Regions from separate parts of the Streptomyces sp. NPDC053079 genome, predicted to be linked through region 2. Evidence: riboswitches for the same ligand, from Rfam matches in the RefSeq annotation. Region 2 holds a riboswitch; each other region holds the start of a gene.
The links. Region 2 has a riboswitch for thiamine pyrophosphate ahead of thiC (phosphomethylpyrimidine synthase ThiC). Riboswitches for the same ligand answer to the same signal wherever they lie in the genome.

Region 1 (10,056 bases), on a different contig from region 2:
CCGACCGCGGCGGCAGCCGTGTGGACGCCCTCGACGCGATGATCCGGGCGGGCCTGGACTTCATCACGCGCTATCCCTCGCTGACCCAGCTGTACGTGGCCGAGCTGTGGCGCACCAACCGGGCCTGGCAGTCGACGCTGATGCAGGTGCGGCAGAAGGCGATCGCCGTGATCGAGTCCGTCCTGCGGGAGGCGGTGGCGGACGGCGAGCTGAGCGAGGACATCGACGTTCCGCTGACGGCGTCCGCGCTGTTCGGCATGGTGCTGGTGGCGGCGCTGGACTGGCAGTCGTTCCAGCCGGAGCGGTCGATCGACGAGGTCCACTCGGCGCTGTCCCGGCTGCTGCAGGGGCGGGTGAGCGGCGGCAGCCGCCGCTAGCGGCGGGGGCGCGTACGTCCGCTGTTCCGGTGCGGGCCGATCCCCCTCGGCGCCACACCGGAACAGCGTTCCCCCGTACTCCCCCGAGCCCCCCGTGGGAGCCCCCGTGCCCCCCGGTAGCGGCAGGGCCGCCGTGCCGTTCCGCCGCCCCGTGTCGGCGGTGCGGTCACCGGCGTCCCCTCCGTGGGCACCACTCTGTCCTCCGGGCCGGTGCCACCCCATCCGCGCACCTACTCATCTCGGTTTCTGAGTACGCGTACTCAGACGTGAGCACCCGGCACCAGCGCCCGGTCCCGGGGGCTGTCGGTGGCGCCGGATAAAGTCGGGCGCATGGCACGGATTGCGGTGATCGGCGCCGGGATGGGCGCGATGGCAGCCGCTGCACGGCTGGCCGTCGCGGGCCACCGGGTGGCGGTGTACGAGCGCGCGGGGACGTACGGCGGTGGCGTCGGCCGGCTCGCGCGGGACGGCTTCGTCTTCGACACGGGGCCGGGGCTGCTGCACCTGCCCGCCGTCTACCGCGACCTGTTCGTCAAGACCGGCAAGGAGTCGCTGGAGCAGAGCCTGGAGCTCTCCCAGGTCGACCCGGCGAGCCGGCATCTCTTCGCGGACGGCACGGACTTCCGCCTGCCCAACGCCTCGCGCGCCGGCGTCGTCGCGGCGCTGGACGGCGCGCTCGGCGCGGGTGCGGGCGAGCGGTGGAGCGAGCTGATCAACCGGGCGCGCGAGGTGTGGGACGCGACGCGGCGCCCGCTGCTGGAGGAGCCGCTGCGCGCGGAGCGCCTCGAGGCCCTGGGCCGCGACCCCTACCCGGCGGTGCGCAGGCGCTCGCTGTTCCGCCGCGCGGCGCCGGTGACGCTGGCGTCGGTGGCCGGGCACGAGCTGAAGGACCCCCGCCTGGCCGCCCTCCTGGAGAGCTGCGCCCTGGCCTACGGACTCGACCCGCGCCGCGCCCCCGCGAGCGCGGCCGTGCTGCCGTACATGGAGCAGACCTTCGGCAGTTGGTACGTGAGCGGCGGCATGCGGGGGCTCGCGGACGCGCTGTACGAGCGGTGCCTGGCCCGGCGGGTGGAGTTCTTCTTCGGTGCCGCGGTGAGCGGCCTGGTGGAGAAGGACGGGCGCGCGGCAGGGGTGCGGCTGGCCGACGGAAGCGTCGCGGAGGCCGACATGGTGGTCGCCGGCGTCTCCCCCGGGCAGCTGGAGGCGATCGCGCCGGGCGCGGACGCGCCCGCGGCGCCCGTGCCGGCCGGCAGGTTCCATGTCTTCCTGGCGCTCTCCGGGGCGCGGCCCGAGGGCACGGTGCACCGCACGGTGGTCCACGGCGCTGACCGCACGGCCGAGTTGGACGCCGTGTTCGGCCCGGGTCCGGCCGGTGCCGGGTCGTACGGGCCGACGGTCACGGTGCTGCGGCCGGACGACCCCGCGACCCGCCCCGACGAGGAGCACGAGGCCGTGACGCTCACCGCCACGGTCGCGCCGCACGGCCGCGTCGACTGGAGCGAGGAGGCGACGGCCGCGGCGTTCGCGGACCGGCTGGTGGCCGCCGCCGAGGCGGCGATACCGGGCCTGCGGGAGCGGTCGCTGTGGCGGGAGGTGCGCACTCCGGCCGACACGGAGGCGGCGACCGGCGCCGAGGGAGGCGGGGTGCCCGCTCCCGTCCTGGCCGGGGGCGAGGGCGCGTTCCTGCGTCCGGGCAATGCCACCGCCGTGCCCGGGCTCTACCGCGCGGGCGGCTTCGCCCATCCCGGCGGGGGGCTGGCCCACGCCGGGATGTCGGGAGCGCTCGTGGCCGGTCTGATCGTGGACGGGGCCGACTGGCGCGGCTCGCAGTGAGCGCGGTCGCCGGCCGGCGGCGTCAGTAGCGGTAGCGCTGCTGCTCGTCGTAGCCCTGGCCGGGCTGCTGCTGCGGCGGGTAGGGCTGCTGCTGGCCGCCCTCGGGCGCGGCGGCCGGGGGCGCCGTGAGGTCCGCGATCTCGTTGTCCCGCTGCTGGGGCACCCACACGCCGCCGGGCGGGGTGTCCATGTCGTACTGCCGGGGCGCGTACCCCTCGGCGGAGTAGGCGCCCTGGCCGTACTGCTGCTGCGGATAGGGCTGCTGCTGGCCGTAGGCGTCGTACTGCTCGTAGGACGGGGGCCGGTTGCCGATGTACGGGTCGGAGTAGGACGCGTACTGCTGTCCCTGGCCGTAGTCGAACTGGCCGGCGTAGCCGCCCTGGGCGGGCGCCGCCGCGGTCTCCGCGTTCTGCGTGCCGTTGCCGTAGGCGTCGTACGCGGCCGTCGGATAGCCGGCCGCGTCGTAGCCCGCGGCCGGGGCGGCCGGGGGGTGCTCGGCGGTCGGCTGCTGGGGCACGTTGGGCATCAGTTCCGTCACCGCGCTGTCCACGCCGGGGACGGCCGACAGCGCGTCCGGGCCGGACGCCGGGAGCGTCATGTCGGAGACGGGGGACGGCGGCGGGGTGGCGGGCCGCTCGGCCTTGCGGCGGCGCCCGGCCCTCGACGTGCTCTCGCCCCGGCCCGCGCTCCGGCCCGCGGCGGCGCGGCCCTTGGCGGGGGCGCCCTCCTCGTCGTCGGTGCGGCGCAGGGCCCAGCCCCGGGAGAAGCCCCGCCGGAAGGAGAGCGTGACGAAGGTCTGGCCCACGGCGAAGGCGACGGCGCCCACGACGATGACGGCCACGGACGGGATGACCACGCCCACGACGACGCCGAGGAAGCCGACGAAGGCGAGGAGCCGCCAGCGCAGCCGCGCCTTGTACTGCAGCAGCACCTCGCCGAGCAGCCAGAGCGCGACGACCCCGAACGCGATGTAGAGGACCGTCCAGCCCATTAGCGCCCCTCTCGTCCGGCCGCCGTCGCCGGCCGGCCGTCAGGACCGCTGGTGCAGTCCCAGATTCTCGTAGATCTCCAACGTGGCCGTGGAGTGGTTCAGGGTAATGAAGTGCAACCCGGGAATCTCCTCGGCCATCAACCGGGCACACAGGTCCGTCGCGTACTCGATCCCGATTGAGCGTACAGCGGCCGCGTCGTCCTTCACCGCGAGGATCCTCTCCGCCAGGTCCGGGGGGAACGCCGCGTTGCTGAGCTGTGCGAATCGTTCAATTTGTCGCACGTTGGTGACCGGCATGATTTCCGGAATGATCGGAGTGTCACAACCTGCGGCCGCGACCCGGTCACGCAGCCGCAGGTAATCCTCGGCGTAGAAGAACATCTGGGTGATCGCGAAGTCCGCGCCCGCCCGGCATTTATCGACGAAGTGCCCGATGTCGGTCTCCCAGTCCGTGGACCGGGGGTGCATCTCGGGGAAGGCGGCCACGCCCACGCAGAAGTCACCCGACTCCTTGATGAGCCGGACCAGGTCGGCGGCGTAGCGCACCCCTCCCGGGTGACGCACCCACTCGCCCATGGGGTCGCCGGGCGGGTCGCCGCGCAGCGCGAGCATGTTGCGGATGCCGACGTCGGCGTACTGGCCGATGATGTTGCGCAGTTCGGCCACCGAGTGGTTGACCGCGGTCAGGTGGGCGACGGGGGTCAGGGTGGTGTCGGTCGCGATCCGCTCCGTGGCCCGCACGGTGCCGTCGCGGGAGGAACCGCCGGCGCCGTAGGTCACCGAGACGAAGGTGGGGCCGACGGCCTCGATGCGGCGGATGGCGTTCCACAGCGTCCGCTCGCCCTTCTCCGTCCTCGGGGCGGCGAACTCGAAGGAATACGAACGCTCGCCGGAGGCAAGCAGGTCACGCACCGTGCGCGCGTGGTCCGTCCTGGTGGAGGCAGTGCCAAGGGCCATACCGGCAAGTTAACCAGCGGCCCGTGGGGCCCCCAAGCCAGATCGGTGATTTGCCCTTTTCGCCCGACCGGTATCCAGCGGGTGTCTCACGCCTCGGACAGCTGGCGTCCCGCGTGGGCCCGGATCCGCCCGGCGAGCCGTGCGGCGGCCTCGCCCGGGTCGTCCGCCTCGGTGATGGCCCGCACCACCACGACGCGCCGGGCGCCGGCGTCCAGCACCTCGTCCAGATTGCCCTCGTCGATGCCGCCGATCGCGAACCACGGCCGTACGGGCTCGAGCGCGGCGGCGTAGCGCACCAGGGACAGCCCCGGGGCGTGGCGGCCGGGCTTGGTGGGGGTCGGCCAGCAGGGGCCGGTGCAGAAGTAGTCCACGCCGGGCTCGGCGACGGCGGCGGCCACCTCGGCCTCCGCGTGCGTGGAGCGGCCGATCAGCACGTCCTCGCCGAGGACGGCGCGGGCGGCGGGCACGGGCAGGTCGCCCTGGCCCAGGTGCAGCACGTCGGAGCCGGCGGCGTGCGCGACGTCCGCGCGGTCGTTGACCGCCAGCAGCCTGCCGTGGCGGCGGGCCGCGTCGGCGAAGACGGCGAGGTGCTCCAGCTCCTCCCCCGCCTCCATGCCCTTGTCGCGCAGCTGGATGATGTCGACGCCGGAGGCGAGGACCGCGTCCAGGAACTCCGGCAGGTCGCCCTGGCGCTTGCGCGCGTCGGTGCACAGGTACAGCCGGGCGTCGGCGAGCCGCTCGCGCGCGGTGACGGACATCGGGTCTCTCCCCGGGTCGGCGGCGTACGGGCCGGGGACCGCCCGCTGGGCGTCCCCCGGCCCGTACGCCGGACGGTTCACTCGGTCTCGGTCAGACGGCGAGCGCCTGGGCGCGGCGCTTCACCTCCGTGCCGCGATTCTCGCGCAGCGCCTGCGCGGGCGTGCCGGGCAGGGTGGGGTCGGCAGTGAAGAGCCACTCCAGCATCTCCTCGTCGCTGAAGCCGTCGTCCCGCAGCAGCGTCAAGGTCCCGGCCAGGCCCTTGACCACCTTGCCCTCGCCGATGAAGTCGGCGGGCACCATGAGCACTCGGTTCTCGCCACGGCGCACCGCGATCAGCTGGCCTTCCTTGACCAGCTGCCGGACGCGCGTCACCTCGACATCGAGCTTCTCTGCGATGTCGGGGAGGTTGAGCCAGGCGGGGACGAGAGCATCGATCTTTGCGTCAATCTCGGTCACGGGACAAGCCTGCCATCCGGGACTGACAGCCGGTAGCCGGGTTGACCCGAGCCGGGCCGGGAACCCCCGCCGACATCACCCCACCGGGCGCTCAGAGCGCGGCGGACTTCAGCGGAACCGAGGCGTCCGCCGCCTTCGCGCGGTCCAGCGCGGCGCCCTTCTCGATGAGCTTGCGCCCCTGGGCGAGGTCGCGCGGCCGCCCCACGGCCAGCAGCGCCACCAGGACGCCCGAGCGCAGCCAGCACACCGTCCAGGCCGCCCCCGAGGGGTCGCCGCGCCACAGGAGCTCGTCGGCGCCCGCGTGGTGGCCCGCGTACTGCACGAAGCGCCCGAACTGCTCGGACCAGAAGTAGGGCACCGGGTCGTACACCGGGCTCTCCGCGGGCCCGTGGACGATGTTCTCGGCGACGGTCCGCGGCCCCTGCAGGGCGTTGTCCCAGTGGTGCACCAGCAGCCGCTCGCCGTAGCGGGCCGAGGGGAAGGAGCAGCAGTCGCCGACCGCGTAGACGTCCGGCAGGCAGGTGCGCAGCCGGTCGTCGGTGACGACGGAGGCGTCGGGTGCGAGCTCGATGCCCGAGCCGGCCAGCCAGCCGGTCGCGGGCCGCGCGCCGATGCCGACGACCACCGCGTCCGCGGGCAGGCGGGTGCCGTCGGCGAGGAGGACCGCCCCCGGCTCCACGGCGGCCACGCGCGCGCCCGTGAGGAGCCGGGCCCCGCTGTCGGCGTACCACTCGGCCATGTGGGCGGCGACCTCGGCCGGCATGGCGCCCGCGAGCGGCCGGTCCGCGGCCTCGACGACGGTCACCCGGCAGCCGGCCTCGCGCGCGGCGGTCGCGAGCTCCGCGCCGATCCAGCCGGCCCCGACGGCGACGACGTCGCGCTGCCCGGCCAGGACCGGGCGCAGCCGCTCGGCGTCGTCGACGGTGCGCAGCACGTGGACGCCCGGCTGGTCCTCGCCGCCGGGCAGGGTGATCGGCTCGGCGCCGGTGGCGATGACCAGCACGTCGTAGGGCACGGGGCCGCGCCGCGTCTGCAGGACGTGCTCGTCGGCGTTCAGGCCGGTGGCCTCCAGGCCGAGCTCCAGGTCGATGCCGAGCGAGTCGAAGTCCACCTCGAAGGCGGATCCCTCCGCCCTGCCGAGCAGCACGGCCTTGGACAGGGGCGGCCGGTCGTAGGGCTGGTGGGGCTCGGCCCCCAGCAGGGAGATCGCGCCGTTCCAGCCCTGCTCGCGCAGGGCGACCGCGGTCTGCACCCCGGCCATGCCCGCGCCGACGATGACGACGCGCCGGTCACCGGAAGGTTTCGTCTGCTCGCTCACCCGATCACTGTAGGACGGCGGCCCGCGTCTGCCGCAGCACCGCGTGAGGAGACCTCTGACACAACGTCACGGGGGTTGCCCCCGCTCCCCCGGCTCCCCCACGGGGGCGCGGCGCGGCGCGCGTCCAGCCCTCCGCGCGGTGCGGCCGCCCTTCCGGGCGGTCCTCGGCGCGTACTAGGGTGGCCGCTGCACGCACTCGCGGGAGCCCGGACGCACCGGGCTGAGAGGGAGGCTGGACGGCCTCCGACCGTACGAACCTGATCCGGGTCATGCCGGCGAAGGGAGGGGCTGGACGCCCATGCACGCGCATCGAAATCCTGCGCACCATTCCTGCGACGTCCTCGTCATCGGCGGGGGCGTCATCGGCCTCGTCACGGCGTGGCGCGCCGCCCAGCGCGGCCTGCGCACCGCCGTCGCCGACCCTGCGCCCGGCGGCGGCGCGGCGCGGGTGGCGGCCGGGATGCTGGCCGCCGTGACCGAACTGCACTACGGCGAGCAGACGCTGCTCGCCCTCAACCTGGCCTCCGCGCGGCGCTATCCGCAGTTCACGGCCGAGCTGGAGGAGGCCAGCGGCCAGGACACCGGTTACCGCGCCTGCGGCACGCTGGCCGTCGCGCTGGACGCCGACGACCGGGAGCACCTGAGGGAGCTGCACGCGCTGCAGCAGCGGTCGGGCCTGGAGTCGCAGTGGCTGTCGGGGCGCGAGTGCCGCCGGCTGGAGCCGATGCTCGCGCCCGGCGTACGCGGGGGGCTGCGGGTGGACGGCGACCACCAGACCGACCCCCGGCGGCTCGCGCGGGCCCTGCTGACGGCCTGTGAGCGGGCCGGGGTCGTCTTCCACCGCTCGGAGGCGGTACGGGCCCTGATCGCCGCGGGCCGGGCCGCCGGGGCGGAGCTCGCGGACGGCACCCGCGTCGCCGCCGGGCAGACGGTGCTGGCGGCGGGCAGCCTCAGCGGCCGCCTCGCGGGCGTGCCCGAGCACGTGCTGCCGCCCGTCCGCCCGGTCAAGGGCCAGATCCTGCGGCTGCGCGTCCCGGCCTCCCACCGGCCGTTCCTCTCCCGGACGCTGCGGGCGGTCGTCCGCGGCGGCCCGGTGTACCTGGTGCCGCGCGAGAACGGCGAGCTGGTCGTCGGCGCGACGACCGAGGAACTGGGCTGGGACACCACCGTGACGGCGGGCGGCGTCTACGAGCTGCTGCGCGACGCCCACGAGCTGGTGCCCGGCATCACCGAGCTGCCCCTGGTGGAGACCCTCGCGGGGCTGCGCCCGGGCTCCCCGGACAACGCCCCGCTGCTCGGTCCGACCGAGCTGCCGGGGCTGCTCACGGCCACCGGTCACCACCGCAACGGCGTGTTGCTGACCCCCGTCACCGGTGACGTGATGGCCGAGGTCCTGACCACCGGGCGGCTGCCCGAGGCGGCCCGCCCCTTCTCCCCCCGACGCTTCACCCCCGCATTCCAGGAGCAGTCCGCATGACCGGCAGCGAAGTCGCCACCCACACCATCAGCGTCAGCGTCAACGGAGAGCGCCGCGCCGTCCCGGCGGGGACGACCCTCGGCGGGCTCGTCTCGACGCTCACCGACGCGCACAGCGGCGTCGCCGCCGCCGTCAACGAAGCCGTCGTGCCCCGGGGCCGGTGGCAGGAGACCGTGCTCGACGACGGCGACCGCGTCGAGGTCCTCACCGCGGTGCAGGGGGGCTGATCAGCACAGATGGCTGACGATCTGCTCACCGTCGCGGACACCTCCTTCACCTCCCGGCTGATCATGGGCACGGGCGGCGCCCCGAGCCTGGACGTGCTCGAACGCGCCCTCATCGCCTCCGGGACCGAGCTGACCACGGTCGCCATGCGCCGCCTCGACGCCACTGTGCGTGGTTCGGTGCTGTCGGTGCTGGAGAAGCACGGCATCCGGGTGCTGCCGAACACGGCGGGCTGCTTCACGGCCGGCGAGGCGGTGCTCACCGCCCGGCTGGCCCGCGAGGCGCTCGGCACGGACTGGGTCAAGCTTGAGGTGATCGCCGACGAGCGCACCCTGCTGCCCGACCCCATCGAGCTGCTGGACGCGGCCGAGATCCTGGTGGACGACGGCTTCACCGTGCTGCCGTACACCAACGACGACCCGGTCCTGGCCCGCAAGCTGGAGGACGTCGGCTGTGCGGCGATCATGCCGCTGGGCGCACCGATCGGTTCCGGCCTCGGCATCCGCAATCCGCACAACTTCCAGCTGATCACCGAGCGCGCGGGCGTCCCGGTGATCCTGGACGCGGGCGCGGGCACCGCCTCGGACGCCGCGCTGGCCATGGAGCTGGGGTGTGCGGCCGTGATGCTGGCCTCGGCCGTGACGCGCGCGCAGGAGCCGGTGATGATGGCCGAGGCCATGCGGCACGCGGTGGAGGCGGGCCGGCTGGCCCACCGGGCGGGGCGGATCCCGCGCCGGCACTTCGCCGAGGCGTCGTCGCCGGTGGCGGGCCGCGCGGACCTGGATCCCGAGCGGCCGGCGTTCGGCCGCCCGTAGCGCCGCCCCGAACGGGCATTCCTGTCACTGTTCGGCTTCAGAAAGCGCGAGCGAGGCACAACGCGCACGGGGTGTCGGTCATGGCTCGTAAACTCCTATGCCGTGGATACGACCCTGCCGGACCCCCTCGTCGATCACCTGCTCGACGGCCGCTACCGCGTCGAGGCGCGGGTGGCCGTGGGCGGCATGGCCACGGTGTACCGCGCGCTGGACACCCGGCTCGACCGGGTGCTCGCCCTGAAGGTGATGCACCCCTCGCTGGCCGCCGACGGGGCCTTCGTGGACCGCTTCATCCGTGAGGCCAAGTCCGTGGCCCGGCTCGACCACCCCAACGTGGTGAGCGTCTTCGACCAGGGCACCGACGGCCGGTACGTCTATCTCGCGATGGAGTACGTGGCCGGGTGCACGCTGCGCGACGTGCTGCGCGAGCGCGGGGCCCTGCAGCCGCGCGCCGCGCTCGACGTCGTCGAGCCGGTGCTGGCGGCCCTGGGCGCCGCGCATCTGGCGGGGCTGGTCCACCGCGACATGAAGCCGGAGAACGTCCTGATCGGCGACGACGGCCGGGTCAAGGTCGCCGACTTCGGGCTGGTGCGGGCGGTGGACACCAACACCACGACCAGCACGGGCTCGGTCCTGGGCACGGTGTCGTACCTGGCCCCCGAGCAGATCGAGCACGGCACGGCCGACCCCCGGGCGGACGTCTACGCCTGCGGCGTCGTGCTCTACGAGATGCTCACCGGCGCCAAGCCGCACAGCGGGGCCACCCCCGCCCAGGTGCTCTACCAGCACCTGCACGAGGACGTACCGCCGCCGTCGGCGGCCGTCCCCGGGCTCGCGCCCGGCCTGGA
Region 2 (10,056 bases):
CCGACCGCGACGAGCGCGACCCCCGCCACGATGCCAATGAACATGCGTAGCCCCCCTTTTGCGGCCCGTCCCGGGCCGTGTGATCAAGAAGAGTCCGCCCGGGCGTACCCGGGCGAAGACGCCCCTACCCCCTCGACTGGATCTTGAACGCCCGGAACCGGCAACACCACGTAAGGAAACCCGCCATCACCCGGCCGTCGCGCCTCAGCCGTAGGCAGGCGTCACATAGACCGTGCGGGGCGGCAGATACTCCACGACCACGACGACCGTGCCCCGCTCGATGCGCCCGTCCCCCTCGGCCGGATAGGCCAGGAACGCCTCGGCACCGCCCCGCACCCGCACCATCACCTCGCCGACCAGCCCCGGACCGACCGTCCCCGTCACTCTGCCCAGCGCACCGACCACAGGAAGCCCCCCGTTTCCTCACTTCGCGCGGCGGCGCCTGCCGCCCCGCGACCGCGTTCTCCCCGTGCTCGCATTGTGCCGGTCGGCACTGACAACGAGCGCCGCCAGCAGGGTCGTCACCGGGACCGAGGCCACCAGCCCGATGCTGCCCACCAGCGTGCGGACGATCTCCTCCGCGACGATCTCGCTCGTCGCCACCGTCCCCACCCCACTGTCGGCGATGGTGAACAGCAGCAGCAACGGCAGGGACGCGCCGGCGTAGGCGAGCACGAGCGTGTTCACCACCGATGCGATGTGGTCCCGTCCGATGCGCATCGCCGAGCCGTACAGTTTGCGCCAATTCGCGGTCGGATCGGCGTCCTTCAGCTCCCACACCGCCGAGGTCTGGGTGACGGTCACGTCGTCGAGCACGCCCAGCGAGCCGATGATGATGCCGGCCAGCAACAGGCCGCGGATCTCGATCTGCGGATACAGCCCGTGCACCAGGCCGGTCTGGTCGTCGGTGTTGCCCGTCAGATGGGCCCACTCGATGAACAGCGACCCCAGCAGGCCGATGACCAGCAGGGACATCAGCGTGCCCAGCACCGCCACCGAGGTCCGGGCCGTGAGCCCATGGCACATGTACAGCGCGATCAGCATGATCGCGCTGCCGCCGATCACGGCGACCAGCAGCGGGTTCGAGCCCTGGAGGATCGCCGGCAGGATGAACAGCGTCAGCACCCCGAAGCTGATCACCAGCGCGATCAGCGCGAAGAGCCCGCGCAGCCGCCCCACCACCACGACCGCGAGCGCGAAGACCACGGCGAGCACCACCATCGGGAAGGTCCGGTCCACGTCCGTGACCGAATAGCGCAGATTCTCCGGGGCCTTAGGCGCGTACGCCAGGACCACCTTCTGCCCGACGTCATAGCGGCGGGAAGCGCTCGGCTGTACGACCTCCGTGAAGGTCTTCCCCTTGTCGGGGCCCGAGGCCACCTCGATCGTGGCCTTCTCGCACGGCCCCTGGTCGGCCGGCGGCGCACCCGGCGGCGCCTGCTGTTGCTGCGGCGGCTGCCCGCCCGACCTGGGGCAGGTGAACTCCTCGATCTTCACCACCCGCCCCGACTCCGTCTTCTGGTCGAGGCCCACACCGGTGTGCTGGTGCGGAGGGGCGCCGCCCGGCCAGAGGACTATCAGGCCGGTCACCACGGCGACCGCGAAGGGGATGAGCACCGCCGCGATCACCTTGCGCAAATGCGCCGAAACGGGTGACGCGGGGCCATGGCCATGGGAATGGCCATGCCCGTGGGAATGGCCGTGTGCGTGGGGGGTGTGAGGGCTGGGATCAGTGGGGGTCACCCCCCGATCATCGCAAGCCCCCCTGGCAGCTCCGCGCCGGAAGGCGCTAGCGTGGTGCCACCTTTTTGCAATCGCGGGAGCTCGGAGCACCGGGCTGAGAGGGCGCTGACCTCCGTACGGAACACGTACGGACGCCGCTGCGTCGACCGCCGAACCTGTTACCGGGTAATGCCGGCGTAGGGAGACTGGTCTGATGACCTCGCAGGATGCACGCACGTCCGAAACCGGCCGGGAGATCGGCTGGCACAAGGACTACGTGACCGGCTCGCGGCCGGACCTCAGGGTTCCGGTGCGGCGAGTGCACCTCACCAACGGGCAGGACGTACGGCTGTACGACACCTCCGGCCCGTACACCGATCCAGCCGTCGCGACGGACGTCCGGCGCGGCCTCCTCCCGCTCCGGGAGAACTGGATCATCGGCCGCGGCGACACCGAGGAGTACGCCGGGCGCCCCATGCGCCCCGAGGACGACGGCATCAAGCACACCTCGCCCCGCGGCGGCCTGAAGAACCTGGACGCCGTCTTCCCCGGCCGCCCCCGCCAGCCCCGCCGGGGCCGCGGCGGCGCCGCGGTGACCCAGCTCGCGTACGCGCGCCGCGGTGAGATCACCGAGGAGATGGAGTACGTCGCCCTCCGCGAGAACGTCTCCCCCGAGACGGTCCGCGAGGAGATCGCGGCCGGCCGCGCCGTGCTCCCGGCGAACGTGAACCACCCGGAGATCGAGCCGATGATCATCGGCAAGAAGTTCCTGGTCAAGGTGAACGCCAACATCGGCAACTCCGCCGTGACCTCCTCCATCGAGGAGGAGGTGGAGAAGATGACCTGGGCCACCCGCTGGGGCGCCGACACGGTCATGGACCTCTCCACCGGCCGCAACATCCACACCACCCGCGAGTGGGTGCTGCGCAACTCCCCCGTCCCCATCGGCACCGTCCCGCTCTACCAGGCCCTGGAGAAGGTCGACGGCAAGGCCGAGGAGCTGACCTGGGAGATCTACAAGGACACGGTCATCGAGCAGGCCGAACAGGGCGTCGACTACATGACCGTCCACGCCGGCGTGCTGCTGCGCTACGTCCCGCTGACCGCCCGCCGCAAGACCGGCATCGTCTCGCGCGGCGGCTCGATCATGGCCGCGTGGTGCCTGGCGCACCACAAGGAGTCGTTCCTCTACGAGAACTTCGAGGAGCTCTGCGAGATCCTCGCCGCGTACGACGTCACGTACTCCCTGGGCGACGGCCTGCGCCCCGGCTCGATCGCGGACGCGAACGACGAGGCGCAGTTCGCGGAGCTCAGGACGCTCGGCGAGCTCAACACCATCGCCAAGCGCCACAACGTCCAGACGATGATCGAGGGCCCGGGCCATGTCCCGATGCACAAGATCAAGGAGAACATCGACCTCCAGCAGGAGATCTGCGAGGAGGCGCCGTTCTACACGCTCGGCCCCCTGACGACGGACGTCGCACCGGCGTACGACCACATCACCTCGGGGATCGGCGCGGCGATGATCGCCTGGTGGGGCACGGCGATGCTCTGCTACGTCACGCCCAAGGAGCACCTGGGCCTGCCGGACCGCGACGACGTGAAGACCGGCGTCATCACCTACAAGATCGCCGCGCATGCGGCGGATCTCGCCAAGGGCCACCCCGGGGCGCAGGAGTGGGACGACGCCCTCTCCGACGCGCGTTTCGAATTCCGCTGGGAGGACCAGTTCAATCTGGCCCTGGACCCGGAGACGGCCCGCGCCTTCCACGACGAGACGCTTCCGGCCGAGCCGGCGAAGACGGCGCACTTCTGCTCGATGTGCGGACCCAAGTTCTGTTCGATGAAGATCTCCCAGGACATTCGCCGTGAGCACGGGGGAGATCTTGCCGTCGCCGCCGGGGAAGCCGTCGATCCGCAGGCCGGAATGGCGCAGAAGTCCAAGGAGTTCGCGGCCTCGGGCAATCGCGTATATCTGCCGATCGCGGACTGAACCGCGCGGACCGGCCGACGGTGGACCACCGGCCTATTCGGGCCGGTGGTCCGTGCCGAACTCGGGGCTCGTGAAATCCGGGCTGGTGAAGCCCGCACGGGTGGACGAGGACGGGTCGCTGTCGGGGCTGGAGAAGCCGGGCCGGGAGTAACCGAGCTGGGGGGTGCGGCCGGGGCCGGACGGCTGCCTGCGTACGGGGGCGGGGCGCGGCCCCGATCCGTTGGCCAGCGCTTCGCGGAGGAAGGGCAGGATGCCGCGCTCCAGCAGCGCCCGCCGCCAGGCCTCGCGGGCCTGCTCGGCCGCCTCGGAGAGGCCGTCGCCGTGCGGCGCCTCCTGCTGCCGGCCGTTGCGCAGGGCGGTGCGCAGCATGCCGGACATGGCGACCAGCACTCCGGCGACGGTGAAGCCGCCGAACCACCAGCCGACCGTGATCATCTGGCCCGCGACGGGCTCGCTCGAGCCGACCGTCCGCATGACGTAGCCGATCAGCAGGAAGAGGAACGCGGCGATCCCCGCCAGGGCCGGGGCCAGGACGGCCAGGACCGCTCCTGCGCCGGCGCCCTCGTCCTCGGGCACGTCGGCGGGCTCCGTCTCGGGGGAGGGCGCACTGCCGTGGCTGCCCTCGCCGCCGTGCGCCACCGCGCTGGCGACCGGCCGGGGCCGGGCGGCGGCCGACCGGGCGCGCAGTTCCTCGCGCGCGCCGAGGAAGTCCTGGTATTCCGTCGCCGCGCACGCGCAGATGGCGGACATGGCGCTGAGTGCCATGGTGCGCAGTTGTTCGGTATTGAGCCGCTGTCCTATCGCGGCGGCCAGTGCGCTGATCTCAGGGTCTCGGTCCGCTGAACGCAACGCCTGGTCGAGAACCCGCTCGAATTCCGGGCGGTCCTCGGCCAACAGGTGCGGAGCGCTGTTCATGTGCATCCCCCGATGCTCCGTAGGGCCTTGATGCCGGCTGTACCACCGGGCAGTGGGCGGAAACGGAGGAGAGCCTGCTACGGATAAGCCGATGGTAGAGCCGCACGGGCGCGGGGTGACAGTGTGTTTCCCGAATTACCCCGCGCCGGTGGAACTCCTCATCTGCCCGTGGAGCGCCCCGCTGAACCCTCAGCCGGCCAGCGGAAGTTGCACGACCAGCAGTTTTCCGGCCATGGTGACGCCGCCGTCCATGGCGAGCGCCAGCCCGTCGGCGTAAAGATGCGGACCGTCCACCACCGGCGCGCCGCCGCCGTCCTCGTCCGCCTCCTCGGTACCGACCTCGCCCAGGAGGTAGGGGATGGGGCTGTGGCCGTGCACGATGCGGGCGCCGCCGTAGGTCTGCAGCAGCTCCCGTACGGCCATCGGGCCGGCGTCCTCGTCGCGGAAGGCGAACCGCTTGGTGAACTTGCGGAACAGGTCCCAGACCTCATCGGGGTCGTTGCGCTGCAGGGCCTCGGTGATCGCGTCGTTGACGTCCTCGATGGAGTCGCCGAATTCCAGGTAGGCGGTGGTGTCGGAGTGGACGAGCAGGTGCCCGTCCTCGCGCGCCATGGCGTCCAGGCGCGACATCCACTGCAGGTGGTGGTCCTCCAGGCGCTCCATGTCGGTGCGCTGGCCGCCGTTGAGGAGCCAGGCCGCCTGGAAGGAGGCGGTGCCGGCGCCGGAGTTGACCGGCGTGTCGGCGAACCGCTTGGCGCCGATGAGCAGCAGCTCGTGGTTGCCCATGAGGGCCTTGCAGTAGCCGCCGGCGGCGGCGGCCTCGGCGGACAGCCGCATGACGAGGTCGATCACGCCGACGCCGTCCGGGCCGCGGTCGGTGAAGTCGCCGAGGAACCACAGGCGGGCGTTGCCGGCGGCCCAGTGCCCCTGGGCGTCGATGAGCCCCTGGGCGGCGAGCGCCTCGTACAGCTCGTCGAGGTAGCCGTGGACGTCGCCCACGACGTACAGCGGGCCCGGGCCGGTGGGCAGGGGCTCGTGCTGGGGAGCGGCCAGGGGGGTCAGCTCGACGGTGGGCACGTCCTGGGGAGGAGCGCTCTGGGCGATGACCGGGAGGTCGCGCGCGGTGGGTGTGTACCCCTCGGGGTACTCCGGGTACTCGGGAGCCGCCTGCGGGGGCGGGACCGCCCGGTCGTAACCGGGCATGGGAGGGGGAGCGGCGTACCCGGGGAAGGGCGGCATCGCCGCCGCGGTCCGTGCCGCAGGTCCCTGACCGGCCCCCTGAGTCATCGACCCCTCCACCATCGCGCCGCCGTGCACCTTGTGGACCTTGCCTGGTCGACGGCGGTCCGTGGTGTCGTGCGCCCATCATAGGAATGACCGTCGCGGGTTGTGACGCACCAGGGGCTGTGAATCGGGGCGGGAGACCGGGATCGCCGGTCATTTCTCCCCAAATGAGCCGTTTGATGAGCCGTTCGCGCCGGTCAGACGGGCTCCGGGCGGCTCCCCGTGGTCGGTGACCCGCTTCCTCGTGCGCCGGACACCGGGTCCACTCCGGTTGACGCGGTCCGGGCGTGGCAGGTCCTGGTGGGTCGCGGCCCGGGCGCCGGCCGGGTCGCGGTCGGCCGGGGCGGGCAGCTGCGGGTCAGGTCGCGGCGGGTCCGCGCGGCGGGCTGACGGTGGTGCGCGGGTGACGTCGTTCGGAGGAGGTCCGGACGATCAGTTCGGTGGGTATGACCTGTTCCACCGGGCGGCCGGTGTCCAGGCCCTCGATCGCGTCGATCAGGAGCTGGACGACCGCGGTCCCGATGCGGCGCGGCTTGAGCGACAGCGTGGTGATGGGCGGCTCGGTCGTGGCGTAGACGGTGGACTCGCTGCAGCAGACGAGCAGCAGATCGTCGGGTACGCGCAGACCGTAGCGGCGGGCGGCCGCGAGCAGGTCGGTGCCGTTGGGGTCGAACAGCCCGTACACCGCGTCGGGCCGGTCCGGGCGGGCGAGCAGCCGGTCGGCCGCGACGGCGCCCGCGCAGGGGTCGTGGGCGGGGTACTCCTCGTAGACCGGGTCCTGGCCCACGCGCTCGCACCACCGCAGGTAGGCGGTGGTGGACAGCCGGGTGTAGGTGTCCGTGGTGGTGCCGGTGAGCAGGCCGATCCGGCGGGCGCCGGCGTCGGCGAGGTGGTCGAGGATGCCCAGCACGGCGGCCTCGTGGTCGTTGTCGACCCAGGCGGTGACCGGCAGGGAGCCCGCGGGCCGGCCGTCCGAGACGACGGGGATGCCCTGGCGGACCAGGTCGGAGACGACCGGATCGTGGTCGGAGGGGTCCACGACGACCGTGCCGTCGAGGGCGACGTTGGACCACACGTCGTGCCGGGAGGTGGCCGGGAGGATGACGAGGGCGTAGCCGCGGGCGAGCGCGGCGGAGGTGGCGGCCCTGGCCATCTCGGCGAAGTAGGCGAATTCGGTGAAGGTGAAAGGTTCATCCCCGTAGGTGGTCACGGTCAGGCCGATGAGCCCGGACTTTCCCGTACGGAGGGTGCGGGCCGCGGCGGACGGGCGGTAGCCCAGCCGGTCGGCGACCTCGCGGACATGGCGGCGGGTCGCGTCCGGTAGCCGGCCCTTGCCGTTGAGCGCGTCGGAGACGGTCGTGATCGAAACCCCGGCGGCGGCGGCCACGTCCCGAATGCCCGCCCGCCCCTGCCGACTGCCCCTGCGGGACGGTTCCGCCCGGCTCACCTGATGCTTCCCTGCTGCTGTCATGGCGAGCCGATAGTAGGGCTCGGGTGGTCCTTTGGCAGGGCGTCCTATTTGACTGTTGACAGGCACGTTTCTGCTGTGGCGATTCCCTTCAATGACCATGGAAACGCAGGCAGTTAAGGGTGGGTGTGCGGTGGCGTCGGGGCGTGGCATATCCACCCCTCATGATTGGTCCAGGTCTCGAAGAGGTCTCAACTCACCTTCACGGGGGATGCGCGCCACGGCGCCCGCCACGGCGTGCACCGGAAAGAGGAGCGCTCCCAAAGACCTGGACGCCGCCCGGGGCAATCCTCATAAGGTGTGCAGTATTCATGTCAGTGGTGGTGGAGGAGGATCTACGGTGACCGAGAAGACCCCCAAGCTGCGTGCGGCGCTCGACGGTGTGCCGACCTACAAGCCCGGCAAGCCGGCGGCGCCCGGCGGCCCGGTCGCGTACAAGCTGTCCTCCAACGAGAACCCGTATCCGCCGCTGCCCGGGGTCCTGGAGTCCGCCGTCGGCGCCGCCTCCTCGCTCAACCGCTACCCCGACATGGCCTGCACCGCCCTGATGGCCGAGCTGGCGGAGCACTTCGACGTGCCGCTGACGCACCTGGCCACCGGTACCGGCTCGGTCGGCGTCGCGCAGCAGCTGGTCCAGTCGACGGCGGGCCCGGGCGACGAGGTGATCTACGCCTGGCGCTCCTTCGAGGCGTACCCGATCATCACCCAGGTCTCGGGGGCCACGCCGGTGCCGGTGCCGCTGGCCGAGGGCGATGTGCACGACCTGGACGCCATGCTCGCCGCGATCACCGAGCGGACCCGGCTGATCTTCGTCTGCAACCCCAACAACCCCACGGGTACGGTCGTGCGCCGGGCGGAGCTGGAGTCCTTCCTGGACCGGGTGCCCTCCGACGTGCTGGTGGTCCTGGACGAGGCGTACCTGGAGTTCATCCGCGACGAGACCGTCCCCAACGGCATCGACCTCTACCGCACCCGGCCCAACGTCTGTGTGCTGCGGACCTTCTCCAAGGCGTACGGGCTCGCCGGACTGCGCATCGGCTTCGCGGTCGCGCACGAGCCGGTCGCGGCGGCGCTGCGCAAGACGGCGGTCCCCTTCGGCGTGAGCCAGGTGGCCCAGGACGCCGCGGTGGCCTCGCTACGCAGCGAGGAGGCGCTGCGCGAGCGGGTGGACGCGCTGGTGGCCGAGCGCACCCGGGTGGCTGGGGCCCTGGCCGGGCAGGGCTGGACGCTGCCGGAGTCGCAGGCCAACTTCGTCTGGCTGCCGCTGGGGGAGCGTTCCGTGGAGTTCGCGGCCCTGTGCGAGCAGGCGGGCGTGGTCGTACGGCCGTTCCCGGAGGGCGTGCGGGTGACGATCGGCGAGACCGAGGCGAACGACATCTTCCTGCGGACGGCGGAGGAGTTCCGCAAGAAGATGTAGCGAGCGAGTGGGCCGGGCGGCGCGAGCCGCGGCCTGGCGAGAGCGAGTGGACGCCGTGTGCCCCCGGTCGGGGCGCACGGCGTCTTCGCGTTCCTTGGGTCCTCCGGCCCGGCGCCAGGGCCGAAGGGGGTACCCCGCGTGCTTGTCCGAAAAAGTGGTGCGCAATAATGCTTGTGAATGTGAACGCGTTCACAAGCGCGTTCTTTATGCCCCTCTTTATCTGGGTCATACAGGGGCAAAAGCCTGGCGGCATGTGCCGCCGGTGACGCAAGAGGCAAGGAGAGACCCCAGTGGATCTGGCTCTGGCTCCCGAGACACTCGCCCGCTGGCAATTCGGCATCACGACCGTCTACCACTTCCTCTTCGTACCGCTCACGATCAGCCTCGCCGCGATCACGGCGGGCCTCCAGACGGCCTGGGTCCGAACGGGCAAGGAGAAGTACTTCCATGCCACGAAGTTCTGGGGAAAGCTCTTCCTGATCAACATCGCGATGGGCGTCGTCACGGGCATCGTCCAGGAGTTCCAGTTCGGCATGAACTGGTCGGACTACTCGCGCTTCGTCGGTGATGTCTTCGGGGCGCCGCTCGCGATGGAGGCGCTGCTGGCCTTCTTCTTCGAGTCCACCTTCATCGGACTGTGGATCTTCGGCTGGGACAAGCTGCCCAAGAAGATCCACTGCGCGTGCATCTGGATCGTGGCGGTCGGTACGGTCCTGTCCTCGTACTTCATCCTGGCCGCGAACTCCTGGATGCAGCACCCGGTCGGCTACACCCTCGACAAGGCGACCGGAAAGGCCCAGCTCACCGACATCTGGGCGGTGATGACGCAGAACACCACCCTGGTCGTCGTCTTTCACACCCTCACCGCCGCCTTCCTCACCGGAGGCGCCTTCATCGTCGGCATCGCCTCCTTCCACCTGTGGCGCGCCAAGCGCAAGCAGATCAAGGGCGAGGAGCTGGGCGAGAAGCAGCGGCACCAGATCGGCGCGATGCGGGCCTCGCTGCGCGTCGGGCTCGTCGTCGCGGTCATCGCCGGGCTCGGCACCGCGATCAGCGGTGACAGCCTCGGCAAGGTGATGTTCGAGCAGCAGCCGATGAAGATGGCCGCCGCCGAGGCGCTGTGGGACACCAAGGCACCGGCGCCGTTCTCGGTCTTCGCGGTCGGCGATGTCTCCAAGGGCCACAACAGTGTCGAGATAGAGATCCCCGGCCTGCTCTCCTTCCTCTCCCACAGCAACTTCACCGACGCGGTCCCCG
Region 3 (10,056 bases), on a different contig from region 2:
TCGACGCGCTGGAGTACGGCGAGGTGCTCGCCCGCGGCCTCAAGGTCGCCGACGCCACCGCCATCAGCCTGTGCATGGACAACAAGCTGCCGATCCTGGTCTTCGAGCTGCTGGCCGAGGGCAACATCGCGCGTGCGGTGAAGGGTGAGAAGATCGGCACGCTCGTGAGCGACCAGGCCACGCGGGACTGAGCCCGCACCGCCGCCCGTACCGCGCACCGCAGGGGCACGGGCGGCAACCCCGTGCCGTGGGAAGACCTCGGCACGGGGATGGACAACTGCCTGCCGGTCGGACACCGTGCAGGAGAAGACGCGCGCAGGGGCGAGGCTCTGCTTACTGATAACACCAGGAGCAAGTGGTGATCGAAGAGATCCTCCTCGAGGCCGAGGAGAAGATGGAGAAGGCCGTCGTGGTCGCCAAGGAGGACTTCGCGGCGATCCGCACCGGGCGTGCGCACCCGGCGATGTTCAACAAGATCGTGGCGGACTACTACGGTGCGCTGACGCCCATCAACCAGCTGGCGTCGTTCTCGGTGCCCGAGCCGCGCATGGCCGTGGTCACGCCGTTCGACAAGAGCGCGCTGCGCAACATCGAGCAGGCGATCCGCGACTCGGACCTCGGCGTCAACCCGAGCAACGACGGCAACATCATCCGGGTGACCTTCCCGGAGCTGACCGAGCAGCGTCGCAAGGAGTACGTCAAGGTCGCCAAGACCAAGGCCGAGGACGCCAAGGTCTCGATCCGCTCCATCCGCCGCAAGGCCAAGGACCAGCTCGACAAGCTGGTCAAGGACAAGGAGTCCGGCGAGGACGAGGTGCGCCGCGCGGAGAAGGAGCTCGACGACACCACCGCGAAGTACGTCGCGCAGGTGGACGAGCTGCTCAAGCACAAGGAAGCCGAGCTGCTCGAGGTCTGATGAACGACGCATCCTGGGGAGCCCCGCCACGCGCCGGACACTGGGGGTCCACCGATCAGGGAATCGCTCCCGGCTACCCCCGGGAGGTGCCCCTTCCGGCGGGTCCCCTGCACGACGTGGGCGTCGCGGCGCAGACTCGGCCCATGCCTATCGTGCCCGGAGCAGGGGGAGACCAGGACGACCGTGAGCAGGGGGCCGCCCACATCGGTGGTCCCCTGTTCCGCGATGAACAGGAGCCCGACATCCGGCCGCAGGAGCCTGCCACCCCCCAGGGGGCCAAGGCGAAGAAGAGCGCGGGCCGGGATCTGCGTGCCGCGATAGGGGTCGGTGTCGGCCTCGGCGCGGTGATCCTCGCCTCCCTGTTCATCTACAAGCCCGTCTTCCTCGGCGTGATCGTTCTCGCCGTGGTGGTCGGGCTGTGGGAGCTGACCTCCCGGCTCGCCGAGCGCAAGGCCATCAAGGCACCCCTGGTGCCGCTGGCCATCGGCGGCGCCGCGATGATCGTCGCGGGCTATGTCAACGGGCCCGAGGGCGCGTGGGTGGCCATGGCCTTCACCGCGCTCGCCGTGCTGGTGTGGCGCATGACCGAGCCGCCGGACGACTACCTCAAGGACGTCACCGCCGGCGTCTTCGCGGCGTTCTACGTGCCGTTCCTGGCCACCTTCGTGGCGCTGATGCTCTCGGCGGAGGACGGCGCCTGGCGGGTGCTGACGTTCCTCGTCCTGACGGTCGTCAGCGACACCGGGGCCTACGCGGTGGGCTGGCGGTTCGGCAAGCACAAGCTCGCCCCGCGCATCAGCCCCGGCAAGACCCGCGAGGGGCTCCTCGGCGCCGTGGCGTTCGCCATGGTGGCGGGCGCGCTGTGCATGCACTTCCTGATCGAGGACGGCGTGTGGTGGGAGGGGCTGCTGCTCGGCCTCGCGGTCGCCGTTAGCGCCACGCTGGGCGATCTCGGCGAGTCGATGATCAAGCGGGACCTGGGCATCAAGGACATGGGCGCCCTGCTGCCCGGCCACGGAGGGATCATGGACCGGCTGGACTCGCTCCTGCCGACCGCGCCCGTGGTGTGGCTGCTGATGGTGGCGTTCGTGGGCTCCGCCTAGATCGAATCGGGCCCGGAGACGGGCCAGGTACCCTGGAAGGGCTCGTCGCTGCGCGGCGGGCCCTTTTCCGGCCCCGCGCACGCGGGGGTGCCCCTTTCTGAGACCTCCGGGTTCCGGCATCGTCCTGCCGCTGGCTCCGCGACTGCGGAGATCATCCGCTCTCGTCGCAATGAGGAGTTTTCGCTCATGGCCCCCGCGCCTGGAGAACTGACGTTCGTCGCCCCCCGCGGGGCCAAGCTGCCCCCGCGGCACCTTGCCGACCTCACCCCCGCCGAGCGCCGCGAGGCCGTCGCCGCGATCGGCGAGAAGCCGTTCCGCGCCAAGCAGCTCTCCCAGCACTACTTCGCCCGGTACGCGCACGACCCGGCGGCCTGGACGGACATCCCGGCCGCGTCCCGCGAGAAGCTCGCCGGCGAGCTGCTGCCGGACCTGATGAGCGTGGTGCGGCACATCTCGTGCGACAACGACACCACCCGCAAGACCCTGTGGCGCCTGCACGACGGCAAGCTCGTCGAGTCCGTCCTGATGCGCTACCCCGACCGGGTCACCATGTGCATCAGCTCCCAGGCCGGCTGCGGCATGAACTGCCCGTTCTGCGCCACCGGCCAGGCGGGCCTGGACCGCAACCTCTCGACGGCCGAGATCGTGCACCAGATCGTCGACGGCATGCGCGCCCTGCGCGACGGCGACGTCCCCGGCGGCCCCGCCCGGCTGTCCAACATCGTCTTCATGGGCATGGGCGAGCCGCTGGCCAACTACAAGCGCGTCGTCGGCGCCATCCGCCGGCTGACCGACCCCGAGCCCGACGGCCTGGGCCTCTCCCAGCGCGGCATCACGGTCTCCACGGTGGGCCTGGTCCCGGCGATGCACCGCTTCGCCGACGAGGGCTTCAAGTGCCGGCTCGCGGTCTCGCTGCACGCGCCGGACGACGAGCTGCGCGACACCCTCGTGCCGGTCAACACCCGCTGGAAGGTCCGCGAGGTCCTCGACGCCGCCTGGGAGTACGCGGAGAAGTCCGGCCGCCGCATCTCCATCGAGTACGCCCTGATCCGCGACATCAACGACCAGGCGTGGCGCGGTGACCTGCTCGGCAGGCTCCTCAAGGGCAAGCGGGTACATGTCAACCTCATCCCGCTCAACCCCACCCCCGGCTCGAAGTGGACGGCGTCCCGGCCGGAGGACGAGCGGGCCTTCGTCGAGGCGATCGCGGCCCACGGCGTGCCCGTGACCGTGCGTGACACGCGTGGCCAGGAGATCGACGGGGCGTGCGGACAGCTGGCCGCCACCGAGCGCTGATACTGTCCCTCTGCATCAACTCGTACAAATGAACAATCCGACAGGGGAGCGCAGCAAGCGCTGAGAGTGCGGCACAGCCCGCAGACCCTCGGACCTGATCCGGGTCATACCGGCGTAGGGAGTCAGCACCACCATGAACACCAACCTTCGGCGTGCCCTCGGCACGGCGGCCGCCGTCGCGCTCGGCCTGCCCGTTCTCGCGGCCTGCGGCGGCTCGGACGACAAGGGCTCGGGGGCGTCCGGGGACAAGACCGTCACCCTCGTCTCGCACGACTCCTTCGCGGCCTCCAAGGACGTGCTCGAGAAGTTCACCGAGCAGACCGGCTACACCGTCAAGGTCCTCAAGAGCGGCGACGCCGGCCGGGCCGTCAACCAGGCGATCCTCTCCAAGAGCCACCCGCAGGGCGACGTCTTCTTCGGCGTCGACAACACCCTGCTCTCCCGCGCGCTCGACAACGGCCTGTTCGCGCCGTACGAGGCCAAGGGCCTGGACGGCGTCCCCAAGGACCTCCAGGCCGACGCCGCCGAGCACCGGGTCACCCCGGTCGACACCGGCGACATCTGCGTCAACTACGACCGCGCCTACTTCGCGGACCACAAGCTGGCCCCGCCGCAGTCCTTCGACGACCTGGTCAAGCCGGAGTACAAGAACCTCCTGGTCACCGAGAACGCCGCGACCTCCTCGCCCGGCCTGGCCTTCCAGCTGGCCACCGTCGCCAAGTACGGCGACGACGGCTGGAAGGACTACTGGAAGAAGCTGAAGGACAACGGCGTCGAGGTCGTCGACGGCTGGGAGCAGGCCTACAACGACCGCTTCTCCGGCTCCGCCGCCGGAAGGAAGGCCAAGGGCGACAAGCCCCTGGTCGTCTCCTACGCCTCCAGCCCGCCCGCCGAGGTCCTCGGCGTGAAGCCGGAGCCCAAGGAGGGCCCGACCGGCGTGGCGACGGGCACCTGCTTCCGCCAGATCGAGTTCGCGGGCCTGCTGAAGGGCGCCAAGAACGCCGAGGGCGGCAAGGCCCTGATCGACTTCCTGCTGAGCAGGACGTTCCAGGAGGACATGCCCCTCCAGATGTTCGTCAAGCCGGCCCACCAGGACGCCAAGCTGCCCGAGGTCTTCACCAAGTACGGCGCGCGGATCGACCGCCCGGAGACGCTCGCGCCCGAGAAGATCGCCAAGAACCGCGACCAGTGGGTCAAGGAATGGTCCTCGCTCGTCCTGAAGTAGGTCCCGAGACCGGCCCCGGAGCGGCCGCCCGTCAGGCACCCCTGCCGGGCGGCCCCCGGCGGACGGCGACGCGGCTCGCCCTGATGGCCGTGCCGCTCGCCTTCTTCGGGGTCTTCTTCGCCTACCCCGTCGCCGCGATCGTCTCCCGCGGCCTGAAGGCCGGCGGCCAGTGGCAGCTCGCCCGCATCGGCGAGGTCGTCACCGACCCCCGCATCGGCGATGTCCTGTGGTTCACCACCTGGCAGGCCGCCGCCTCCACCGCCCTCACGCTCCTGCTCGCGCTCCCCGGCGCGTACGTCTTCGCGCGCTTCGACTTCCCCGGCAAGCAGTTGCTGCGGGCCGTGGTCACCGTCCCCTTCGTGCTGCCGACCGTCGTGGTCGGCTCGGCCTTCCTGGCGCTGCTGGGACGCGGGGGGCTGCTGGACGAGCTGTGGGGGGTGCGTCTGGACACCACGGTCTGGGCGATCCTCCTCGCCCACGTCTTCTTCAACTACGCCGTCGTCGTCCGTACGGTCGGCGGCCTGTGGGCCCAGCTCGACCCCCGCCAGGAGGAGGCGGCGCGCGTCCTGGGCGCCGGCCGCCTCGCCGCCTGGCGGCGGGTGACCCTGCCCGCGCTGGGCCCGGCCGTGGCCGCCGCCGCCCTGATGGTCTTCCTGTTCACCTTCACCTCCTTCGGCGTCGTCCAGATCCTCGGCGGGCCGCACTACGCCACGCTGGAAGTGGAGATCTACCAGCAGACCGCACAGCTGCTGGACCTGCCCACGGCCGCCGTCCTCACCCTCGTGCAGTTCGCGGCCGTGGCCGCCCTGCTGGGCGTGCACGCCTGGACCGTGCGGCGGCGGGAGGCGACGCTGAAGCTGGTGGACGCCTCCCGCACCGCCCGCCGCCCGCAGGGCGCCGCCCAGTGGGCGCTGCTGGGCTCGGTCCTGGCCGTCGTCGCGCTGCTCGTGCTCGTACCGCTCGTGGTGCTCGTCCTGCGCTCCTTCGACGGGCCCGACGGCTACGGCCTGGCCTTCTACCGCGCCCTGGCCTCGGCGGGCGAGGGCGGCGCTACGTTCGTCGTCGCGCCTCTGGAGGCGATCGGCAACTCCCTGGCGTACGCCCTGGCCGCCACGGTCATCGCGGTGGTGGTGGGCGGTCTCGCCGCGGCGGCGCTCACCCGGCGCGAGGGCCGGCTCGTGCGGGGCTTCGACGCGCTGCTGATGCTGCCCCTGGGCACCTCCGCCGTGACCGTCGGTTTCGGCTTCCTGATCGCGCTGGACGAGCCTCCGCTGGACCTGCGCACCTCCTGGATCCTGGTGCCGCTGGCCCAGGCACTGGTGGGCGTGCCCTTCGTCGTACGGACCGTCCTGCCGGTGCTGCGCGCGGTGGACGCCCGGCTGCGGGAGGCGGCGGCCGTGCTCGGCGCCTCGCCGCTGCGGGCGTGGCGCGAGGTGGACCTGCCCCTGGTCGGGCGGGCGCTCGCGGTGGCCGCGGGCTTCGCGTTCGCCGTGTCGCTGGGCGAGTTCGGGGCCACCGTCTTCATCGCCCGGCCCGACAGCCCGACCCTTCCGGTGGCCGTGGCCCGGCTGCTCGGCCGCCCGGGCGAGCTCAATTACGGCCAGGCGATGGCCCTCAGCACGATCCTGATGCTGGTGTGCGCGGTGGCGCTGCTGGTACTGGAGCGCATTCGCACCGACCGTACGGGAGAGTTCTAGGTGTCCTTGCTGCGACTCGAAGGGGTGACCGTCGGCTTCGGCGGGCGGCCCGCCCTGGACGCCGTCGACCTCGCCGTCGCCGAGCACGAGATCGTCTGTGTGCTCGGGCCGAGCGGCAGCGGCAAGTCCACGCTGCTGCGGGTGGTGGCCGGGCTGCAGCGGGCGGACGCCGGGCGGGTGTCCCTGGCGGGCGAGGACCAGGCCGGGGTGCCCACGCACCGGCGCGGCGTGGGCCTGATGTTCCAGGACCACCAGCTCTTCCCGCAGCGGGACGTGGCCGGCAACGTCGCCTTCGGGCTGCGCATGCGCGGGGCGGGGCGGGCGGAGACGGCGCGCCGGGTGGACGAGCTGCTGGACCTGGTGGGCCTGCCGGGCGCGCACAAGCGGTCGGTGGGGCAGCTGTCGGGCGGTGAGCAGCAGCGCGTCGCCCTGGCCCGGGCGCTGGCTCCCGAGCCGCGGCTGCTGATGCTGGACGAGCCGTTGGGGCAGCTGGACCGGGGTCTGCGGGAACGGCTCGTGGTGGAGCTGCGGTCGCTCTTCGGCCGGCTGGGCACGACGGTGCTGGCGGTCACCCATGACCAGGGCGAGGCGTTCGCGCTGGCCGACCGGGTGGTGGTGATGCGCGACGGGCGGATCGCCCAGGCGGGTACGCCGCTGGAGGTCTGGCAGCGGCCGGCGTCGGAGTTCGTGGCCCGCTTCCTGGGCTTCGACAACGTGGTCGAGGCGACCGTGCGGGGTGGCTCCGCGGAGACGGTGTGGGGCCGGGTGCCGGTGCCGCCGGGGACGGCGGAGGGGGCGTGCCGGGTGTTGGTGCGGCCGGCGGGGGTGCGGATCGCTTCGGCGGGCGAGGGGCTGTCGTGTGACGTGGTGGCGCGGACGTTCCGGGGGGACCACGTGGCCGTGATGCTGCGGCCGGAGGACGGGCCTGAGCTGGAGGCGGCTTGTGGGCTGGCGTCTGCGCCGGGGCTGGGGCAGCGGGTGGGAGTGACGTTCGGGGCGGACGAGGTCGCGGTTCTCCCCTGACCCGCCCCTTCCCGAAACCGGGGGCTCCGCCCCCGGACCCCCGGACCGCGCTGCGCGCGGTGTCCTCGAACGCCGGACGGGCTGGATTTCCAGCCCGTCCGGCCGGGACCTAGCTCACGGTGCTCGGTGTGGGCTCCTGCTCGGGAGCCGTCGGCGTCGCCGCATGCGCGTCCGGTTCGCCGAACCAGGCGACGGCCACCGCGCCCGCCACGGCCAGCAGGAAGCCGAGGATCGCCATCCACGCGAAGCCCTCGCGGGAGGCGTCGCCCAGCCACACCACGCCGATGATGCCGGGCAGCACCGTCTCGCCGACGACCAGCGCGGCGGTGGCGCCGTTGACCGAGCCGATCTGCAGGGCGACGGTGTGCAGGTACATGCCGACGCTGCCGGATATGAGGATGGCGTACAGCGCCGGGTCCGCCAGCATGGTCGGCAGGTCGAAGGGGTCGATGCCGTCGAGGATGCGGACGCCGACGCCGATCGCGCCGAAGCCGAGGCCGGAGAGCAGACCGGCCAGGATGGCGGCCTTCGAACCCAGGAAGTGGACGGCCACCCAGCCGCCGCCCATCAGCACGACGGAGATGATCAGCAGCCACCAGTGCGTGGACCGGGCGGCCTCGCCGCTGCCCTCGTGTCCGGCGGCGGTCGCCAGGAGCACCAGCGCCGAGCAGACCACGCCGATCGACATCCACTCCCGCTTGTTCAGCCGGATGCCCAGCAGCTTGATGCTCAGCAGGGCGGTGACGATGAGGTTGGCGCTGATGACCGTCTGGGAGAGGAAGAGCGGCAGCATACGGGCGGCGAGCGCGCCGAGCGCGAAGCCGACGAAGTCCAGGACGGTGCCGACCATGAACTCCCAGGTCACCGCGGCCTTCGCGGTGGACGACAGGCTGGGGCCGCCGTGCTGGGTGGTGCCCGTGGTGGAGGCCTTGGCGGCCTCCCTCTGGGCCGACTTGCGCGACCCGACGGCTTGCAGGACGGATCCTGTGCCGTAACACGCCGAGGCTGCGACAGCCGTGACAAGGCCGATGATCACCAATAGCTCCGTTCGCCTGATGGCCCGTCCTGCTTTGAAGCAGACGTACTTCTGGGCAGACGTACTTTTCGGCGTCGGAGTTGCCTTGAGTCAAGAACTGGTCAAGAACTGTGACCCCGGCCCTGTTCCTCACCGGGTCAGGGGAAGGGTGGTCAGCTCCGCGATGAGCCAGGTCAGCGGGGCGAGCACGGCCAGCAGGACGCCCGTGCGCACGGCCGCCGCGCCGCGCAGCACGGACGGCGGGACGCCCAGCCGCAGCAGGGCCGCCGTGGTCTCCGAGCGGGACTGGCGAGTGTCCAGGGCTGCGGTGATCGCCGTGGCCGTCACACAGGCCATCACGACCGCCGCGCCCAGCCCCGTGAGCGGCCCGAACGGGCGGGGACCCGCCGGTTCCCAGGCCGCGCCGTACAGCTCGGAGGCCGCCAGCGCCGCCGCGGCGACCGCGCACAGCACGCCGAGCGGCCGGCCGAGTCGGCTCGCTGCGTCCTGCAGTATCCGCCCGGCCAGCAGCCGCATCGGCCCGGGCCGTCCGGCCGACAGGAGCGTGCCGCACCAGTGGGTCAGGCCGGGGCCGGCCAGCACCAGGCCGAGGGAGGCCAGCAGCCAGCCGCCCAGCAGGCCCGGGGAGGCGCCGCCGTCCTGGCCGGGCAGGGCCAGCAGGGTGTTCGGGGCGGGGGCCGGCGCGTGGCCGACGTACGCCTCCAGGGCGAGGCCGCACGCGATGATCGCGACGCCCCACGGCAGGCCCGCGTAGCCGGGTCTGGCGGCCTTGGGTGGCGTGGTCGCGGGGGCGCCGGAGGGGTCGGGCTCCGGTGCGCCCGCCCTGCGCTCCTTGCGCGGGCGCAGGGCGATGACGCACGCGCCGGCGGCCAGCGCCGGCAGCAGCCCGAGCAGGGTCAGGGTCGCCGCCCAGGGCAGGGCGGCGTTCCCGCCCAGCAGCGAGGCGGCCGCCCGGCTCGGGGTGCCGCCCAGGTCGCCCCGCAGCTGGAGGTAGACCAGCAGGGCGACGGCGCTGCCGAGCCCGCACGACAGGGCTGTCGACGTCGCCGCGAGGAGGGACAGCCGTGCCGGGCCGAAGCCGATGGCGTCCATGCCGTCCCGGGGGCGGGTGGCGGGGTCGTTGCGGGCCACGGCGACCGCGAACTGCACCACGGCGGCCAGCGGCACCGCGCACCACAGCAGCCGTACGAGCGATTCATGGGTCGCCTTGGGGTGCGCCACGGCGTACCCCAGCGTGCACAGAAGCAGGAAGCCGACACCGGACGCGGCCCCCGCCACCAGCACGCGGCGCAGCAGGACGAGCGGGTGCGCGCCGCGCGCTAGGCGGAGACTGAGCACGCGGCCCTGCCCTCCCCTTCGGCTGCGTCGGGGGCCGGGATCGCGCCGCCCCGGCGGCCGTCCACGAGGGTGACCGTGCGGTCGGCGAGAGCGGCGCTCTCGTCGTCGAGGGTGGCCAGGACGACCGTGATGTGGTGCGAGCGGGCGGCCGTGGTCAAGGTGCGCAGCACCTGGGCGCGGTCGCCCTCGTGCAGGGGCGCGGTCGGCTCGTCCGCGAAGACGACGGTCGGCTCGGCGGCCAGGGCGCGGGCGATGGCGATGCGCTGGCGCTGGGCCTGGGTGAGGGCGCCGGGGCGCTTGCGGGCGCAGTCGCCGACGTCGAGGCGTTCGAGCCATTCGCTGGCCGTCTGTTTGGCCGTCCGGTGGCCGACGCCGCGCACCAGTAGGGTCAGGGCGGCGTTCTCCCAGCCCGTCAGCTCCGG

Region 1: another riboswitch for thiamine pyrophosphate. It lies ahead of thiO (glycine oxidase ThiO); the one in region 2 lies ahead of thiC (phosphomethylpyrimidine synthase ThiC).
Region 3: another riboswitch for thiamine pyrophosphate. It lies ahead of ACIGXW_RS33200 (thiamine ABC transporter substrate binding subunit); the one in region 2 lies ahead of thiC (phosphomethylpyrimidine synthase ThiC).

What each region holds. Positions count from the first base shown of each region.
Region 1 covers NZ_JBITZJ010000001.1:284,406-294,461, forward strand. Annotated here, with positions in the region: gene ACIGXW_RS01255 (TetR/AcrR family transcriptional regulator) at 1-377, shown strand, start outside; gene ACIGXW_RS01260 (phytoene desaturase family protein) at 708-2,210, shown strand; gene ACIGXW_RS01265 (hypothetical protein) at 2,233-3,201, opposite strand; gene metF (methylenetetrahydrofolate reductase [NAD(P)H]) at 3,241-4,158, opposite strand; gene thiE (thiamine phosphate synthase) at 4,245-4,916, opposite strand; gene ACIGXW_RS01280 (Rv2175c family DNA-binding protein) at 5,008-5,373, opposite strand; gene ACIGXW_RS01285 (NAD(P)/FAD-dependent oxidoreductase) at 5,465-6,691, opposite strand; TPP riboswitch at 6,880-6,992, shown strand; gene thiO (glycine oxidase ThiO) at 6,990-8,168, shown strand; gene thiS (sulfur carrier protein ThiS) at 8,165-8,395, shown strand; gene ACIGXW_RS01300 (thiazole synthase) at 8,405-9,208, shown strand; gene pknB (Stk1 family PASTA domain-containing Ser/Thr kinase) at 9,311-10,056, shown strand, end outside.
Region 2 covers NZ_JBITZJ010000006.1:300,420-310,475, forward strand. Annotated here, with positions in the region: gene ACIGXW_RS23635 (SPFH domain-containing protein) at 1-44, opposite strand, end outside; gene ACIGXW_RS23640 (hypothetical protein) at 205-405, opposite strand; gene ACIGXW_RS23645 (YibE/F family protein) at 424-1,743, opposite strand; TPP riboswitch at 1,807-1,943, shown strand; gene thiC (phosphomethylpyrimidine synthase ThiC) at 1,937-3,715, shown strand; gene ACIGXW_RS23655 (hypothetical protein) at 3,749-4,636, opposite strand; gene ACIGXW_RS23660 (metallophosphoesterase) at 4,820-5,917, opposite strand; gene ACIGXW_RS23665 (LacI family DNA-binding transcriptional regulator) at 6,273-7,385, opposite strand; gene hisC (histidinol-phosphate transaminase) at 7,723-8,799, shown strand; gene ACIGXW_RS23675 (cytochrome ubiquinol oxidase subunit I) at 9,090-10,056, shown strand, end outside.
Region 3 covers NZ_JBITZJ010000011.1:82,321-92,376, reverse strand. Annotated here, with positions in the region: gene pyrH (UMP kinase) at 1-191, shown strand, start outside; gene frr (ribosome recycling factor) at 359-916, shown strand; gene ACIGXW_RS33210 (phosphatidate cytidylyltransferase) at 916-2,019, shown strand; gene rlmN (23S rRNA (adenine(2503)-C(2))-methyltransferase RlmN) at 2,206-3,315, shown strand; TPP riboswitch at 3,348-3,453, shown strand; gene ACIGXW_RS33200 (thiamine ABC transporter substrate binding subunit) at 3,449-4,540, shown strand; gene ACIGXW_RS33195 (ABC transporter permease) at 4,624-6,237, shown strand; gene ACIGXW_RS33190 (ABC transporter ATP-binding protein) at 6,238-7,260, shown strand; gene ACIGXW_RS33185 (hypothetical protein) at 7,370-8,296, opposite strand; gene ACIGXW_RS33180 (hypothetical protein) at 8,426-9,634, opposite strand; gene ACIGXW_RS33175 (ABC transporter ATP-binding protein) at 9,616-10,056, opposite strand, start outside.